One region of the Desulfosporosinus sp. SYSU MS00001 genome, then DNA from elsewhere that is predicted to be linked to it. Evidence: predicted binding sites of a transcription regulator. Region 1 holds the regulator's gene; the other holds the start of a gene.

Region 1 (7,804 bases):
AGGGACTCCATTGCATGATCGCTTTGAAGAAGGCTTAGACAGGGCGGAATCAACCGGCGCTCAAGGTTTGCCTGACGATGACCTTCAAGCGGATATGCAGGAGTGGGCTGTGGAATGCTTGGGGAAGGCCGGTTATATTCATTATGAAACGTCTAATTTTGCTCTTCCCGGCTTTGAGTGTCAGCATAATTTGGGTTATTGGCGCGGAGAGGAGTATTTGGGCTTAGGCCCTGGCGGAGTATCTTGTCTTAAACGAGTTCGGCAAAAGAATGTGGAAGATGTGCGGGCTTATTGGGCAAGTCTTCATGAGGAGAAGGAACCTCTTGATGAAGAAGGGAAAGAGATGTTGTCTCTCGAGGAATGTATGGCTGAACGGATGATTTTGGGACTGCGGCTGGGTGAGGGTATTAGCTTTACGAAGTTTCGCGAGGATTTTGGCGTTGATCTTAGGGATATTTATGGGGATGTCTTGGAACGCTATCGGTATAGGGATTGCTTTGTGATTCGGGGTGATCGTTTGTGTTTGAATGAGAAGTATGCGTTTGTGGCGAATGGGATATTGCGGGAGTTCGTAGGGGGCGCAGGGTGACCCAGCCCTCGGGTCGTACGCTCGCAGAGCAAACTAACCGTTCCAGCGACTGGTTTGGGGAGCGGGGTTCCAGCCATAAGCGCCCTCCGTGGCGCTATGGCTGCGGCGCACGTCATGTGCGCCGCCCCGTATCTGGGGTCGGTCGCTGGAACGGAAGTTTGCTGGGCTGCTCCTGTAAAGACCTCGTGCTTGTGTCACACTGCGCCCTGGGCTTTGGGGGGTGTGAGAGTAATTCTTTGAGGGATGTTTGGGTTCGATCTTGAGAGTTCGGGAGACGGCACATTTCATGTGCACCGTCTGGCTTGGGCCTGTTGGGGTGTGTTGGGGGTGTGTCGGGGGGACGGTCCTTTTGACACGATTTATCTGGGGATTGGTCGCTGGAACGGAAGTTTGCTGGGCTGCTCCTGTAAAGACCTCGTGCTTGTGTCACACTGCGCCCTGGGCTTTGGGGGTGTGAGAGTAATTCTTTGAGGGATGTTTGGGTTTGGATCTTGAGAGGTTGGGAGACGGCACATTTCATGTGCACCGTCTGTTTTGGGCCTGTTGGGGTGTGTCTGGGGGACGGTCCTTTTGACACGATTTATCTTAGGGTGGTCTCAGGAACGGAAGTTTGCTGGGCTGCTTCCGTAAAGACCTCGTGCTCGTGTCACGCTGCGAACTGGGCTTTGGGGGTGTGAGACGGGCTCAAACGGATTCAAGGCGTGTCAGTAGGACCGTCCCTTTGACACGCTTGAGGGATGATTTTGGGCTGTGAATTGCTTAAAATGTTTCTCAAAATAGGGCATATTATATGAGAAAATGATTCTTGACAAAGATATAAGAGCGTGGTAATGTGAAGACATAAAATGTTAGCACTCATTAGAGGAGAGTGCTAACAACTTGAGGTAACAGTGAAAGGCGGGAAGCATGAATGCAAATGGATGAGCGTAAACGAAAAATACTTCGAGCGATTGTTCAGGATTATATTGCTACCGCTGAACCGGTTGGTTCGCGAACTATTGCTCGAAAGTTTGATTTGGGAGTTTCTCCGGCTACAATTCGCAATGAGATGGCGGATTTGGAGGAGTTGGGCTTTATTGAACAGCCCTATACGTCGGCGGGGCGAATTCCTTCGGATGCTGGTTATCGATATTTTGTTGATTGTTTGATGGATGCCCAAACTCTAAGTGATGAGGATAAGGAAATTATTGAACGGGAAAGCACAAAGAAGATTTGCGAGATTCAAGAGGTTGTTTCCCATACCAGCAGGTTGCTTTCGGAGTTAACGAGCTTGACTAGTTTAGTTCTTGGTCCACAAAAGGGAAAGAGTGCTTTTGGCAAGATGCATTTTCTGCCTTATCGGCCGGGTCAGGTTATTATGGTGATTGTAAAGGAAAATGGTGTTGTTGAAAATCATATCGTTGACGTGGGCGAAACTATAACGGCGGAAGATCTGCAAAAGGTTGCTGATGTTTTTAATCAGAAAATGAAGGGGTATTCGTTAAACCAAGTTAAGCGAAGTATGTTGCATGAGATCTATAGTGAATTGTCCCGGCAAAGGAATTTGATTGATAATGCTTTGGAAATGCTTGATGCTATCTTGGATGGCAGTGAAGAAGATGAGCCTATCTATTTGGGTGGAACTCTTAATATGTTAAATCAGCCCGAATTTCGGGATTTAGATAAGGTTAAAAGCTTGTTCAAGGTGTTTGAGGAAAATGAGCCTCTGAAGAAACTTCTGCTGCCGCATCAGGAAGGACTAAATGTTACTATCGGTGGGGAGAATACTCTGAAGGAATTCCGGGATTGCAGTGTAATTTCGGCAACTTACAAGGTGAATGGAAAGACTATCGGTGCTGTGGGGGTCTTGGGACCGACGAGAATGGATTATGGTAAGGTAATTGCAATTGTCGATTTTATGACGAAAAGTTTGACTGAGGTGCTGGCGCGGGGTAAGCCGCGCGGATATAAGTGATGTTTGAACCTTTTGGTTCATTCCATATAAAATTTAGAGTACGTGAGGTGATTGTGAATAGTGGAAAAGAAGGAAGAAACTTTTAAGGATCAAACGTCCGATGTGAACGAGGAATATACAGCCAGCGAATCAGATGGTTCTAAAGAATCTGATACTCAAAACGATAATTCAAATAGTAACGAAATGACTCCTGCCGAGAAAATTTTGGCCCTGGAAGCTGAGCTTACTCAGGCCAAAGCTAAGGCAGATGAAAACTATGATCGATTCTTGCGTTTGCAGGCGGAGTTTGATAACTATAGGAGACGGACTCAAAAAGAAAAGACTGAAATTGTTAAATATGCCTCTGAACAACTTGTGAGCGAGTTGTTACCGGTTTTAGACAATTTTGAACGGGCGACGAGTTCTGCCCAAAATAATCCTGATATAACGGTCTTTTCACAGGGTGTCGATATGATTCTCCGCCAGTTGCAGACGGCTTTGAGTAAAGTTGGCTTGAAACCAATGGAAGCTGTTGGCCAACCTTTTGATCCTAATCTTCATGAGGCTGTTATGAGAGTTGAATCTGAAGATCATCCGGAAAATACCGTGGTAGAAGAATTGCAAAAGGGTTATTTTCTGAAAGAAAAAGTACTGCGTCCCTCGATGGTTAAAGTTTCGAATTAGTGTGTTACTGAATTGAAGGAGGAAATTAGTCATGAGTAAAGTTATTGGTATTGACTTAGGAACTACAAACTCTTGCGTAGCCGTTATGGAAGGCGGAGAGGCTGTTGTTATTCCTAATGCTGAAGGAAATCGTACAACCCCCTCAGTAGTGGGTTTTTCTAAAACCGGAGAACGTTTGGTAGGTCAAGTTGCTAAACGTCAGTCAGTCTCTAATCCTGAGAAGACCGTTATTTCTATTAAACGTCATATGGGTTCTGACTATAAAGTGAAAATTGATGATAAGCCCTACAGTCCGCAAGAAATTTCGGCAATGATTCTGCAGAAACTCAAAACGGATGCCGAAGCTTACCTAGGTCAAACCGTAGATAAAGCAGTAATTACTGTCCCTGCTTATTTTACAGATGCTCAGCGTCAAGCGACAAAAGATGCCGGTTCTATTGCCGGTCTGGAAGTATTACGGATTATTAATGAACCGACAGCTGCTGCTTTGGCCTATGGCTTGGATAAAGAACAGGATCAAACTGTTTTGGTCTATGACCTTGGCGGCGGAACCTTCGATGTTTCAATCCTCGAATTAAGTCAAGGTATGGTAGAAGTTAAAGCAACCAGCGGTAACAACCACTTAGGCGGTGACGACTTCGACCAACGTCTCATTGATTATATGGTGGCCGAGTACAAAAAGACCAATGGTGTTGATCTAGCGAATGACCGTGTTGCCCTGCAGCGTTTAAAAGAAGCTGCTGAAAAGGCGAAAATTGAGCTTTCCGGTGTGACAACCTCTAACGTTAATCTTCCCTTTATCACCATGACTGAGCAAGGTCCGCAGCACTTAGATATGAACATTTCACGGGCTAAATTCGAAGAGATCATCGCTGATCTGGTCGAAGCAACTCTTGGACCTACTCGTCAAGCCATTGAAGATGCTAAACTCGCTTGGAAAGACATTGATCAAATTATTTTAGTCGGTGGTTCAACTCGGGTTCCTTCTGTCCAAGAGGCCATTCGCAAATTAAGCGGCAAAGAACCCCACAAAGGTGTTAACCCGGACGAAGTTGTTGCTATGGGTGCTGCTATTCAAGGCGGTGTGCTCAGCGGTGAAGTTAAAGACATGATCTTATTGGATGTTACCCCGCTGTCCTTGGGAATTGAGACCCTTGGCGGAGTATTTACCAGGATTATTGACCGTAACACGACCATTCCGACAACCAAATCCCAAATTTTCTCCACTGCAGCGGATAATCAGACTTCTGTTGATATTCATGTACTGCAAGGGGAACGTGAGATGGCCAGCTATAACAAAACTTTAGGCCGTTTCCAACTCACAGGTATTCCACCTGCACCCCGCGGTATTCCTCAAGTTGAAGTTAAATTTGACATTGACGCTAATGGGATCGTCCACGTTTCCGCTAAAGACATGGCAACAGGCAACGAGCAGAAAGTTACCATCACGTCTTCCACAGGCCTCTCAAAAGATGATATTGAAAAAATGAAACAAGATGCCGAGCTTCATGCTGATGAAGACAAAAAACGTAAAGAATTGATTGATGCTAAGAACCAAGCCGATTCAATGATTTACCAAACCGAAAAAACCCTTAAGGATTTCGAAGGTAAGGGCGATGCGGGAGAACTTGAAAGTATCAAAAAAGCTCTTGAGGAACTTAAGACTGCAGCCTCTACGGAAGACGTTGCTGAGATCAATGCTAAATCAGAGGCTTTGACCAAAGTTCTGCATCCCTATATTGAGAAAATGTATCAGCAGCAGGCTGCCAATGCACAAAATGCTGGAGCACAGCCCGGCGGAGAAGGTTCTGCTAAGAAAGATGATGATGTTGTAGATGCTGAATTTACAGAGGTTGATAAGGATAAATAGGGAGTCGAGGGGTACGCGGCAGAATCCTGGGTAAGCCATTGCCGGGCAGCCCCCTTATAATAGATGCGCAGTGGACCAGGAGGCTGCCGAGCCAAATGGTTCGCTGCGCAAAAATAATTGGGTGCAAGGGTTTTCCGGACTTTTGTGCCCGCCTTTGTTTGTATTGGATAAATTTAGATTTTCTAAGATAAGGATATTGCCTTGTGCTTAAACACGAAGGATCATATAATACTAGAGGACTTTATTTTTACCTTAAGATGGGGAAATTCTTTCTTTATGGTGTCCCTTAAAGGCCTTAAAGTATTTATTTCTTTAACAGGTTAATTTAGAAACCTAAGAGAATAATGAAACTCTTAAACAGGTTAAAATGGTTGGAAAGTGCGAATGGCTATAGGAGTGATGGAGGAAACCATGAAACGCGATTACTATGAGGTGCTCGGGGTTGAACGGTCGGCCAATGACCAGGAAATTAAGAAGGCCTACCGAAAATTAGCCCGTCAGTATCACCCTGATGCTAACCCAGGCGATAAAACTGCTGAGGAAAAGTTTAAGGAAGTTGCTGAGGCCTATGATGTTTTAAATGATCCGGACAAAAAAGCGCGGTATGACCAATTTGGCCATGCCGGGTTTGATCCCAGCCAAGGCGGCGGAGGCTTTGGGGATATGGGAGGCTTTGGCGATATTTTTGACATGTTCTTTGGAGGCGGCGGACAACGACGCAATGGCCCGCAGCGAGGTGCTGATTTGCGTTATGCCATGTCGTTAACTTTTGAAGAGGCTGTTTTTGGTGTGGAAAAGGAAATCCAGATTCCGAGGGATGAGACATGTACGGAATGTCAGGGTTCAGGTGCAGCTCCGGGTACTCATCCGACGACTTGCTCTCAGTGTCATGGAAGCGGTCAAGTCAAAATGACCCAACGCACGCCCTTTGGACAGATTCAGACGGCCCGAACCTGTCCGACTTGTCAAGGAGAAGGTCGGACAATCAGTACTCCCTGTTCCACTTGCCACGGAAAAGGAAAAGTTCGTAAGGTTAAAACGATTAAAATCAATGTTCCCGCCGGTTCTGAAGACGGCCTGAATTTAAGGCTGAGCGGAGACGGCGAGGCTGGAGCTAAGGGCGGACCTTCGGGAGACCTTTATATCGTTCTGCAGGTTAAACCTCATAAATTCTTTGATCGCGAAGGCAACGATGTCTATTGTGAAATTCCGGTTACCTTTATTCAGGCTGCTTTGGGCGCGGAAATTGATGTGCCGACCCTGGATGGAGTTGTGAAGATGAAGGTGCCTGAGGGTACTCAGACTTCAACGGTTTTTCGTCTTAAAGGGCATGGCATTCCCTATCGCCGGGGCAATGGTCGCGGAGATCAGCATGTGCGGGTAATTTTGACTACACCAACAAAGCTGAATGAGAAGCAAAAACAACTTCTGCGCCAATTTGGTGAGGCTACTCCTGATCACCAACAAATGGGCAAGAAGTCCTTATTTGAGAAATTTAAAGAAAACCTCCGGGATGCAATGGGTTAAAAATTTAGGTTAATAGAGATAAAAGGAGCATAACATGGATTGGCGTGAAGTAGCGGTGACAATTTCGGCAGAAGGGGAAGAAATTGTTGCCGATCTTTTTTATCAGTTAGGATGTCCTGGTGTGAGTGTCGATGATCCGGAAATTTTACGAGCATACATAGAATCAGGGGCTTGGGATTTCCACGATTTTGGTGAAGTTGAAGCTACGGGAACTATGGTAATTAAAGGCTATTTTCCTGAGGACAATGAACTCCCTGCCAAACTGCAAAGACTTGATCAGGGAATTAGGGATTTGTTGGAGCGTTTTCCGAACTGGGTCGTTCAAGTTAAAGGAATTTCTTTAAAAGAAGAAGATTGGGCGACGGCCTGGAAGGCTTATTTTAAACCTGCCCGAATTGGCAAGCGGTTTTTAATTAAGCCGAGCTGGGAGCACGTGAATCCGGAGCCGGAAGATATTATACTCGAACTTGATCCGGGCATGGCTTTTGGGACAGGGACTCATCCAACAACGACTCTTTGCCTCAAAGCTTTGGAGAACATTGTTAAACCGGGCCAGAAGGTTTTTGATTTAGGGACTGGTTCAGGAATTTTGGCCATTGCGGCTGCCAAGCTCGGGGCTGAGGTTGAGGCTGTAGATCTGGATTCAGTGGCTGTTCGGGTCGCGCAAGAAAATGTGGATTTAAATCATGTAAGTGATAAAGTTCGTGTCTTGCGGGGGGATTTAGGGACAGTGCTCAGCGGTCAAGCCCAGGTTGTTATTGCCAACATCATTGCTGATATTATCCTTATGCTGCTCGAAGACCTCAAGAGAATCTTAAGCCCTGAAGGAGAATTTCTGGCCTCCGGAATTATTGAACACCGGGCTTCTGATGTTGAGGAAGGTATGAAAAAGGCCGGTTTGGAAATCTTAGAACGAGTCGAAGATTCCGGCTGGATTCTAATTCGAGCAAGGTGGGCTAAGCATGAATCGCTTTAAGATTACGGAACTTGGAAAAAATGCTTTTTGGCTGCGAGGAACGGAACGGGATCATCTGGTCCGTGTGCTGCGCTTAACTCCGGGTGATAAGGTTTTGGGCTATGATAATAGCGGTATGGAATATACGGGTGTGATTCTGAAAATCGAAGATAAAAGCGTAACTTGTCGGATTCTCAGCAGTGATTATCCGGACGTTGAGGCCCATACCTCTGTTTTTGTGGTGGC
Region 2 (7,804 bases), on a different contig from region 1:
CAAAATGTTTGCCTGATTTTTTTGCGGTTTATCCTTTGGTAAACTTAGTAAGGAACTTAAATTCCAAAGCGCAAAAAGACTACCAATGGTCATTATTGCTAGCACCAGTTTTCTTAATGAGCTGAAGGAGCTAGTAATATTTGCAGATTGCAACACAGTTATTAATAAGATCAACGCAAACATCAATTTTAAAATGAGACGACCCCAGCGATTAATCTGTTTATTGTTGTCTTTTAGAAAAATAGAAATAAAATCATTAAGGTTGATGGGCACAGTCGCAAAAATTATATACTCTAATTCCCGAGCAAATAACAAATCACGGCTCGAAGCTGAAGCTAAGACGATAGCCAAGCCTGTACTCCAGTTGAACCAAAATAACTTCCGGGCCTCAACCAGAAACGGCCGTCTTAACCAGGTAGCAAATCCTAAAAGCCAAAACACAACCCCAAGAATTGTAAAAGGAGTTTCACTTATAGTATTCTGCACAACTGAGGGTATAGGAATATTAATCATCTGATCAGATATCCCGTTTTGCTTAAGGACTTCGAACGTTGAGGCTCCCTCTGCCTCACTCCATTTCTGAATTAAGGAATAATTACCGGGATCGTCTTTGTCTATTTTCACAATAACATCATCTATACGGATCCCCGATTTGTAACCTTCACCTTGAGGATCCGCGGAAATGACTTTCCATTGTCCCTCAATTTCTGTAATCTTGAGACCAATATATGGTTGTTTCATGGCTGCAAAGAAATAAACAACCGCTAATAAGATAAAGACGGCACTAGCATAATAATATGCTTGCCGCCTAAACATTTTCTTCAACAAGTTTGATCATCTTTTCCTTGCGATTTTCGAGAACCGGAAGCCTTTGCACTATTTCCAGTGACTTTCTTCGAAATAGTTCATACATAACTCTACAGTAGTGAACAACCCCTTCATCTATGGCCAGTTGTTTTAAATAATCTTGTTCTTGCTTTCCAAACCTTTGTAATCGAGTCAATTCCCTAAACTCGTTTACTTTCTTACCATCTAGAGTGTTCAGTAAATAGACATACGGAAGAGTTTTGCGATTGTTAACAAAATCCCTTTTCTTCTCAAAGTTTAAGAAGTCATTTAAGTCGTTCCATAGTTGGCTCATAATACCTAAATTTGATCCAAACTGTTCCAATTGTAATACTATCTCTTCCGATGCTCCTCCTAAAATTGCACCAATTTTACATGCAGAAGCTGTTAGACTGCCTGACTTTCGTTTTACCAAATCAAAATAATCATCAAGGGATACCTTTTCGCAAGTATCAAGTAATGCCTCTTGAAATTGACCATCACTTGCTCTTATCCACATTTTGTTTAAGGTCCGATTAACTTCCCTGTAAATACGGCCGTCTTGTATTTGCTCGACAGCTTCACTGCTCAACATACTTAGACAGATAGCCAGATTGAGAGCGTTTGCAGTGGGGATTTTACGCCAAGGTTGGTCATCATTGTCCTGATCCTGAATATCATCGAAAATGTCGGCTGCCAAGGCAGATAATTCCATGGCAATTGCACCAGGTAGTGCAACTTCGGGCACTCCATTTATACACTCGCAATTCATCAATGTCAGATGAGCCCACCTGTAGTGTTCGCCGGCCTTACTATTAGCTTCCAAGGAAGAATAAATGATAGCTCGAATCTCTGAACTCAGATGATTTTTACTTAGTAAATTGGTGATTTCAACTGTAATGCCTTGATCAAGCTGAGGACCCATTTCCCTTATCCCCAAAAATCCAGCGGCGTAATCTCAAACGTTAAAACATCCCCTGACGCCTCAAGCCTGGAAAAAACCTTTTGAATGCAAGTGAATTCATTCATCCTCACTTCTCCCGATAGTACTTCCTCTTTTAACACTTCCGGGCTTTTAGGATTTTTGACTAATTTATGTACAAGGTCTGCAATCTGCTGATAATTCATTTTTATAACATCCTTTCTTCAATTATTTGATAGCTTTAATTGTATCTAGTTCCAATGTCAAACACAGTCCCAGTAATTTTCTGCGTTTTCAATCGTATTAATTGATTCTCTTTTTTATTTGCTTTCCCTGCGATGAAATTTAGATAATCCTGTCGAATTTGAAAATTATTCTATAAAAAGTTAAAATGGGATACCTTTGATGAGATACCCCTAGACACAACATTGTAAATTGTCTTGCTAATATACCTCAGTGATACTTAAGATTTCCATTTGGAAGGGGTAAATTGGAAGAGATGAAATATATTCCAGGCTTATACAATTTGCACTTTTGAATTTCTCATTCTTATAAGAAATGCCATAAATACTTGAGGAACCAGACACATGAGTGCGATAGCTGCTAAGGCTTTAGGGACATTCTCAAACCCACCGTAGTTCCCATTTACTAAATGATTATACATATAGCAATTAAATTGAGTACCTAATACAAATATAAAAAGCCCACTGAAACTAGTCACTGTCCACACGAGTCCAAACTTAATGCTTCTTGTAATTCGATATAAAACGAGAAAACAAATAATATTGACTGCAACTAATAGCAGCACAAATCTTATGCGCGGGAATACTTCAGATAAATAGACAGCAGTCACAATAAAACCCTGGCAATATATCACTGCTTTACTTACATTAGTAGAAGCATAGATAAACGCAAATGAAGATTCAATAACAAACATCCCTATTAGATAAACCAGTTCTGCTAATCTTGGAACAAAAATCCCGAGGACTATTTGATCTCCAAACCCAATAATTCGTAATAGGCTGTTACCCATATCTGCTGACCCTAAAACGGATAGAATTATAATCAAGCCTAATCCTATGCCAACTAAGTTTGGACGATGTGTGTGGTCAAGCCGTTTTCCGACGACAACGGGATTACCCATATCGGCAATAGCCTTCTTAGTTGCCTCTTCCTCATCGAGTCCATCATTTATAAAGGCGCTAATTTGATCGTCAATATGATTATTGATTTCCTCTAAAAGAGAAGACTGTATCTTCTTCCAACGTATCTGTTGGCGCACAATTTCCAAGTACTCAGCGATTATGCTAGTCTGTTGCAAAACTTGCACCTCCTAACACTTCATTTATCGCGGTAATGTATGTTTTCCATTCTTCCCTTTTCTCATTTAAACAATTGCGGCCATTTTTCGTGATACTATAATATTTCCGTACCTTCGCATTATCAGCAATGTCTTCATACGAAGTAACCATGTTCTTTTTCTCTAAAGTGTGGAGCAACGGATATAATGTTCCTGCTTTTAACTCAAAAACGTTATTTGACTTTTTACGAAGCTCTTCAATCATTTGGTACCCATACATATCATTTTCGTCAAGCAGTCTTAAAATCAGCATAGTAGTATTCCCGGTTAAAAAACTTTTATCAATTGTCACATTCTTCCCTCCATATATAGATTATCTATGTACAATAATATATAGATAATCTATATATGTCAAGAAACAATAACTTAAACCCACAGGAAATTTCTCGAGATAAATTATAGCAAAATAGTGTTTAATCTATAATTAGTACTGTTAATATTTTTGAGCTAATTGAATCTAAATTACATATGTATTAGTAATAAAATAATTGTTAATAATTCATAATCTACGAATAAAGAAGAAATAAAAAGAGGCTTCCCAAAAGTTCGATGAACTCATGAGAAACCTCTATAATATATTCTCAATGTGGTCAAAATGTGGTCAGAGCTAAATTGATGTATGATAGAGCCTTGTATTTGTGGGAATACAGGGCTTTTATTACATCATGCCGCCCATGCCACCCATGCCACCCATGCCGCCCATACCAGCCATAGCAGCAGCACCATTGTCTTTAGAAGGCAGGTCAGAGACCAAGCACTCAGTGGTGAGCAACATTGCAGCGATGGAACCGGCGTTTTGCAGAGCTGAACGTGTAACCTTAGCAGGATCCACGATACCGGCTGCGATCATATCTTCATAAACTTCGGTTACAGCGTTGAAACCGGTTCCTCTATTGGAGGAGCGGACTTTCTCAACAACAACCGAACCTTCTTGACCGGCATTGTTAGCGATTTGACGCAGGGGCTCTTCTAAAGCACGACGAATAATCATAACTCCTGTTGCTTCATCGCCTGTCAGTTGAAGTTTATCCAAAGCGCTAATAGCGTCAATCAAGGTTGTTCCGCCGCCGGCAACAATACCTTCTTCAACGGCAGCACGGGTAGCAGCTAAAGCATCTTCGATCCGAAGTTTCTTTTCTTTCATTTCGGTTTCAGTAGCTGCACCGACTTGAATTACAGCAACGCCGCCGGATAATTTTGCTAAGCGTTCTTGGAGTTTTTCACGATCGAAGTCTGAAGTGGTTTCATCGATTTGTCTCTTGATTGCTTCGACACGTTTCTTAATATCCTCGACGTCACCGGCGCCTTCCACGATGGTGGAGTTTTCTTTAGTAACGCGAACTTGACGTGTACGTCCAAGCATATCAACAGTAGTATTTTCCAGTTTCAGACCAAGATCCTCGGTAATAACTGTTCCGCCTGTAAGTACGGCGATATCTTCCAGCATAGCTTTGCGGCGGTCACCGAAACCAGGAGCTTTAACACCGACACAGACGAATGTGCCTTTTAATTTGTTGACAATGAGGGTAGCCAAAGCTTCTCCGTCAATATCTTCAGCAATGATTAACAATTGACGGCCTGCTTGTACAACTTTTTCGAGTACAGGCAGAACATCTTGAATTGAGCTGATTTTCTTATCGGTAATCAGGATGTAAGGATCATTGAGCACAGCTTCCATTTTTTCAGTATCAGTAACCATATAAGCTGAAATGTAGCCGCGGTCAAATTGCATACCTTCAACAACTTCTAACTCAGTTGTCATACCCTTAGCTTCTTCAACGGTGATAACTCCATCTTTACCTACTTTTTCCATAGCTTCAGCGATTAAGCTGCCAATTGTTTTATCACTGGCAGAAATTGAGGCAACTTGAGCAATAGCTTCGCTTGTTTCCACAAGTTTAGCATTGGCTTTAATGTCTCCCACAACGAGCTCGATCGCTTGCTCAATACCACGTTTAATTCCCATGGGATTGGCACCGGCAGCGACATTCTTTAAACCTTCTCTAATGATGGCTTGCGCCAAAACGGTTGCAGTCGTTGTTCCGTCACCAGCAACGTCGTTAGTTTTGGTAGCGACTTCTTTAACAAGTTGAGCACCCATATTTTCAAACGGATCCTCGAGTTCAATGTCACGGGCAATCGTAACTCCATCATTAGTGATTAAGGGAGATCCAAATTTTTTATCTAATACAACGTTACGGCCTTTAGGTCCGAGAGTAACACGAACAGCTTCTGCGAGAGCGTTGACACCACGCTCTAAAGCATGCCGAGCATCTTGATTAAAAACTATTTGCTTTGCCACGTTATTCACTCCTTAAGTAAATGTTAATTAATTAACCGAGAATAGCCAGGATATCTGCTTCTTTTAAAATCAGGTAGTCTTCACCATCATACTTAACTTCAGTACCTGCATATTTAGAATAAATGACTCTATCACCTGGTTTAACATCAAGTGCAACGCGAGTCCCTTTTTCCATTTTGCCAGGCCCTACAGCCACAACTTCGCCTTCTTGCGGTTTCTCTTTAGCCGTATCCGGCATAATGATTCCGCTCTTTGTTTTTTCTTCCATCGGGAGCGCTTTAATGACTACCCGATCTGCGAGAGGTTTAATGTTCATGAAGAAAAGACCCTCCTTAATGTTATTTATTAGTTTATAATTTGTTAGCACTCGGCTTTATTGAGTGCTAACAATATCACTATAATAATATGCAAGGGGACAGCGGAAAGCAACCCCCCCAAATAGCCGAATTTTGTCTTGTACCTTAAATATATCCCGTTTTCTCCAATTTGCTATATAGGTCTTTTGATTATATAGCTTAGATCTTACTCCAAGACCTTTAAATCACTAGAAACTATAGTTTCCATATTATTACCATTTTATTCATCTAGTCCTCCGAAATTAGTTTTAATTGGCGTTGGGTTACTTCATCAAGCATCGGCCCAAGGGCTTCCCTTACTTTCTTGTGTTTTTGGTTAAGAAGGTAGATCTTAGTTTTACCTATTTTCAAATTGCTGTCCAGATGCTCCTTCTCGGAAAGCATATTTTCCTTCAATAAATACCGGATCAACTCTTTGACTTGAGGAATAGAGCGCCCTAGAAGCTCTGCTAAGGCTGCTCTTGCCTTAGTTGAAGCCACATAAGGTAATCGGATTTGAAGCGAACCAATAATTTGAACCCCCCGCTCTAAATCTGTTGCCGGTTGATACTCTGCTTCCGTGTTCTCATGAAACACCCATTCTAAAAGGTCGTCTCCTTCACAGTAAGGCTGCAAAGAATGATGGACACTGCCGCCTACCCCAACAACTTTAACCTCTTTACCCCAAGCTCTGATTTTGCGTAGGAGGGAAAGAAAATCTCCATCACCTGTGATTAATAAAAACAGGTCGAAGGTCGCTGTTCGTGTGAGCAAAATTTCTTGAGCTTCCAGCATCAGTTCTAAATCGGCAGCATTACGGCGCAATCCGGTACTAGCATAATTATTCTTACTAAATACATGTCTCGTGAAGACATTTGTCTTTTCAAAGTTTGTTTGAGTACGCCAAAATTCCTCACGATCAAAATTAGCATACAAATAAATAGCTTGCAAGTCCATGGCGTTTTTTTGGGCGTAAGTTTGTAAATATTGAACTAACTGTTCCGGTGTCAGTTCACAGCCTCGTTCAAGTAAACTTGTCCAGATATTCTCGTAATCAACAAACGCAATGGCCTTAGTCATTGTTATCATCACCTTTCAAGCCACCTCTGTGATATCATACGCTAAATCCTGGACAAGAGTGACAAGCAAAGGGATAAAGTTAAAGAGCTTTCACAAGACTGTGCAAGCCCTTAACTCTAAGACGTTATCTTATTTATCGGGAGTGGCACATTCGCTCGCTTCCCCCTTGAGAATTTGAATACCATGCGGCAAAGCCGAAGAAATCGCTGTAAAGCATTCGCGAACAGCCTTAGGACTTCCTGGCATATTGATAATAAGAGTTCGCTTTCTGATGACAGCCACCGCTCTGCTCAGCATCGCTTTTGGAGTCGCTTTTAAACTTTCTTGACGCATCACTTCCGCTATGCCCGGTACTAAACGATCAGCGACAGCCAGTGTTGCTTCTGGCGTGACATCTCGGGGGGAGAACCCAGTACCGCCGGTCGTCAATATCAAATCCAGGTTAATTTCATCGGCCCACTTACACAGGGTTTTTTCAAGGAGCAATTGATCATCAGGAAGAACCGCATATTCAACAACCTCCCACCCCATTTCCCGAACCATCTGTTTTAAGGCGGGACCTGAATGATCTTCTCGTTCTCCGCGTGAGCCTTTATCACTTGCCGTAATTATTCCAACTCTTACCACTATTCGATCACCTCAATAGTATCCCCTACACGAACTGCTCCGCCTTCCAGTAAGCGAATAAAAATCCCTTCCTTGGGCATGACACAATCTCCCGCTTGATAGTAGATGGCGCATTTAGAGTGACATTCTTTGCCGATTTGAGTTACTTCGCCAATACTTGATGCACCTATTTTTAACTTTGTGCCGATGGGAAGCGAAAATAATTCCAACCCTTCCGTCGTTAAGTTCTCAGCAAAATCTCCGGGACCAACGTCCAACCCTTTGTCCTGCATGGCCTTGATGCTTTCCATCCCTAACAAACTGACCATTCGGTGCCAATTCCCGCCATGAGCATCGCCTTCCAGTCCAAAACC

What was found. Region 1 encodes HrcA, which represses chaperone genes, less so after heat shock. Its sites were predicted from a motif close to TGTTAGCACTCNNNNNNNNNGAGTGCTAACA; they were not measured.
Region 2: the regulator HrcA is predicted to act here: its motif matches at 5,768-5,798, upstream of groES (co-chaperone GroES).

What each region holds. Positions count from the first base shown of each region.
Region 1 covers NZ_JBNFTW010000001.1:250,309-258,112, forward strand. The annotation lists gene hemW (radical SAM family heme chaperone HemW) at 1-589, shown strand, start outside; gene hrcA (heat-inducible transcriptional repressor HrcA) at 1,500-2,543, shown strand; gene grpE (nucleotide exchange factor GrpE) at 2,604-3,206, shown strand; gene dnaK (molecular chaperone DnaK) at 3,238-5,076, shown strand; gene dnaJ (molecular chaperone DnaJ) at 5,488-6,603, shown strand; gene prmA (50S ribosomal protein L11 methyltransferase) at 6,638-7,579, shown strand; gene ACPUYX_RS01200 (16S rRNA (uracil(1498)-N(3))-methyltransferase) at 7,566-7,804, shown strand, end outside.
Region 2 covers NZ_JBNFTW010000008.1:44,472-52,275, forward strand. The annotation lists gene ACPUYX_RS14695 (GAF domain-containing sensor histidine kinase) at 1-513, opposite strand, end outside; gene ACPUYX_RS14700 (polyprenyl synthetase family protein) at 809-1,750, opposite strand; gene ACPUYX_RS14705 (hypothetical protein) at 1,756-1,953, opposite strand; gene ACPUYX_RS14710 (permease prefix domain 1-containing protein) at 2,265-3,068, opposite strand; gene ACPUYX_RS14715 (PadR family transcriptional regulator) at 3,055-3,399, opposite strand; gene groL (chaperonin GroEL) at 3,766-5,409, opposite strand; gene groES (co-chaperone GroES) at 5,441-5,725, opposite strand; gene ACPUYX_RS14730 (NYN domain-containing protein) at 5,994-6,833, opposite strand; gene mog (molybdopterin adenylyltransferase) at 6,954-7,451, opposite strand; gene ACPUYX_RS14740 (MOSC domain-containing protein) at 7,451-7,804, opposite strand, start outside.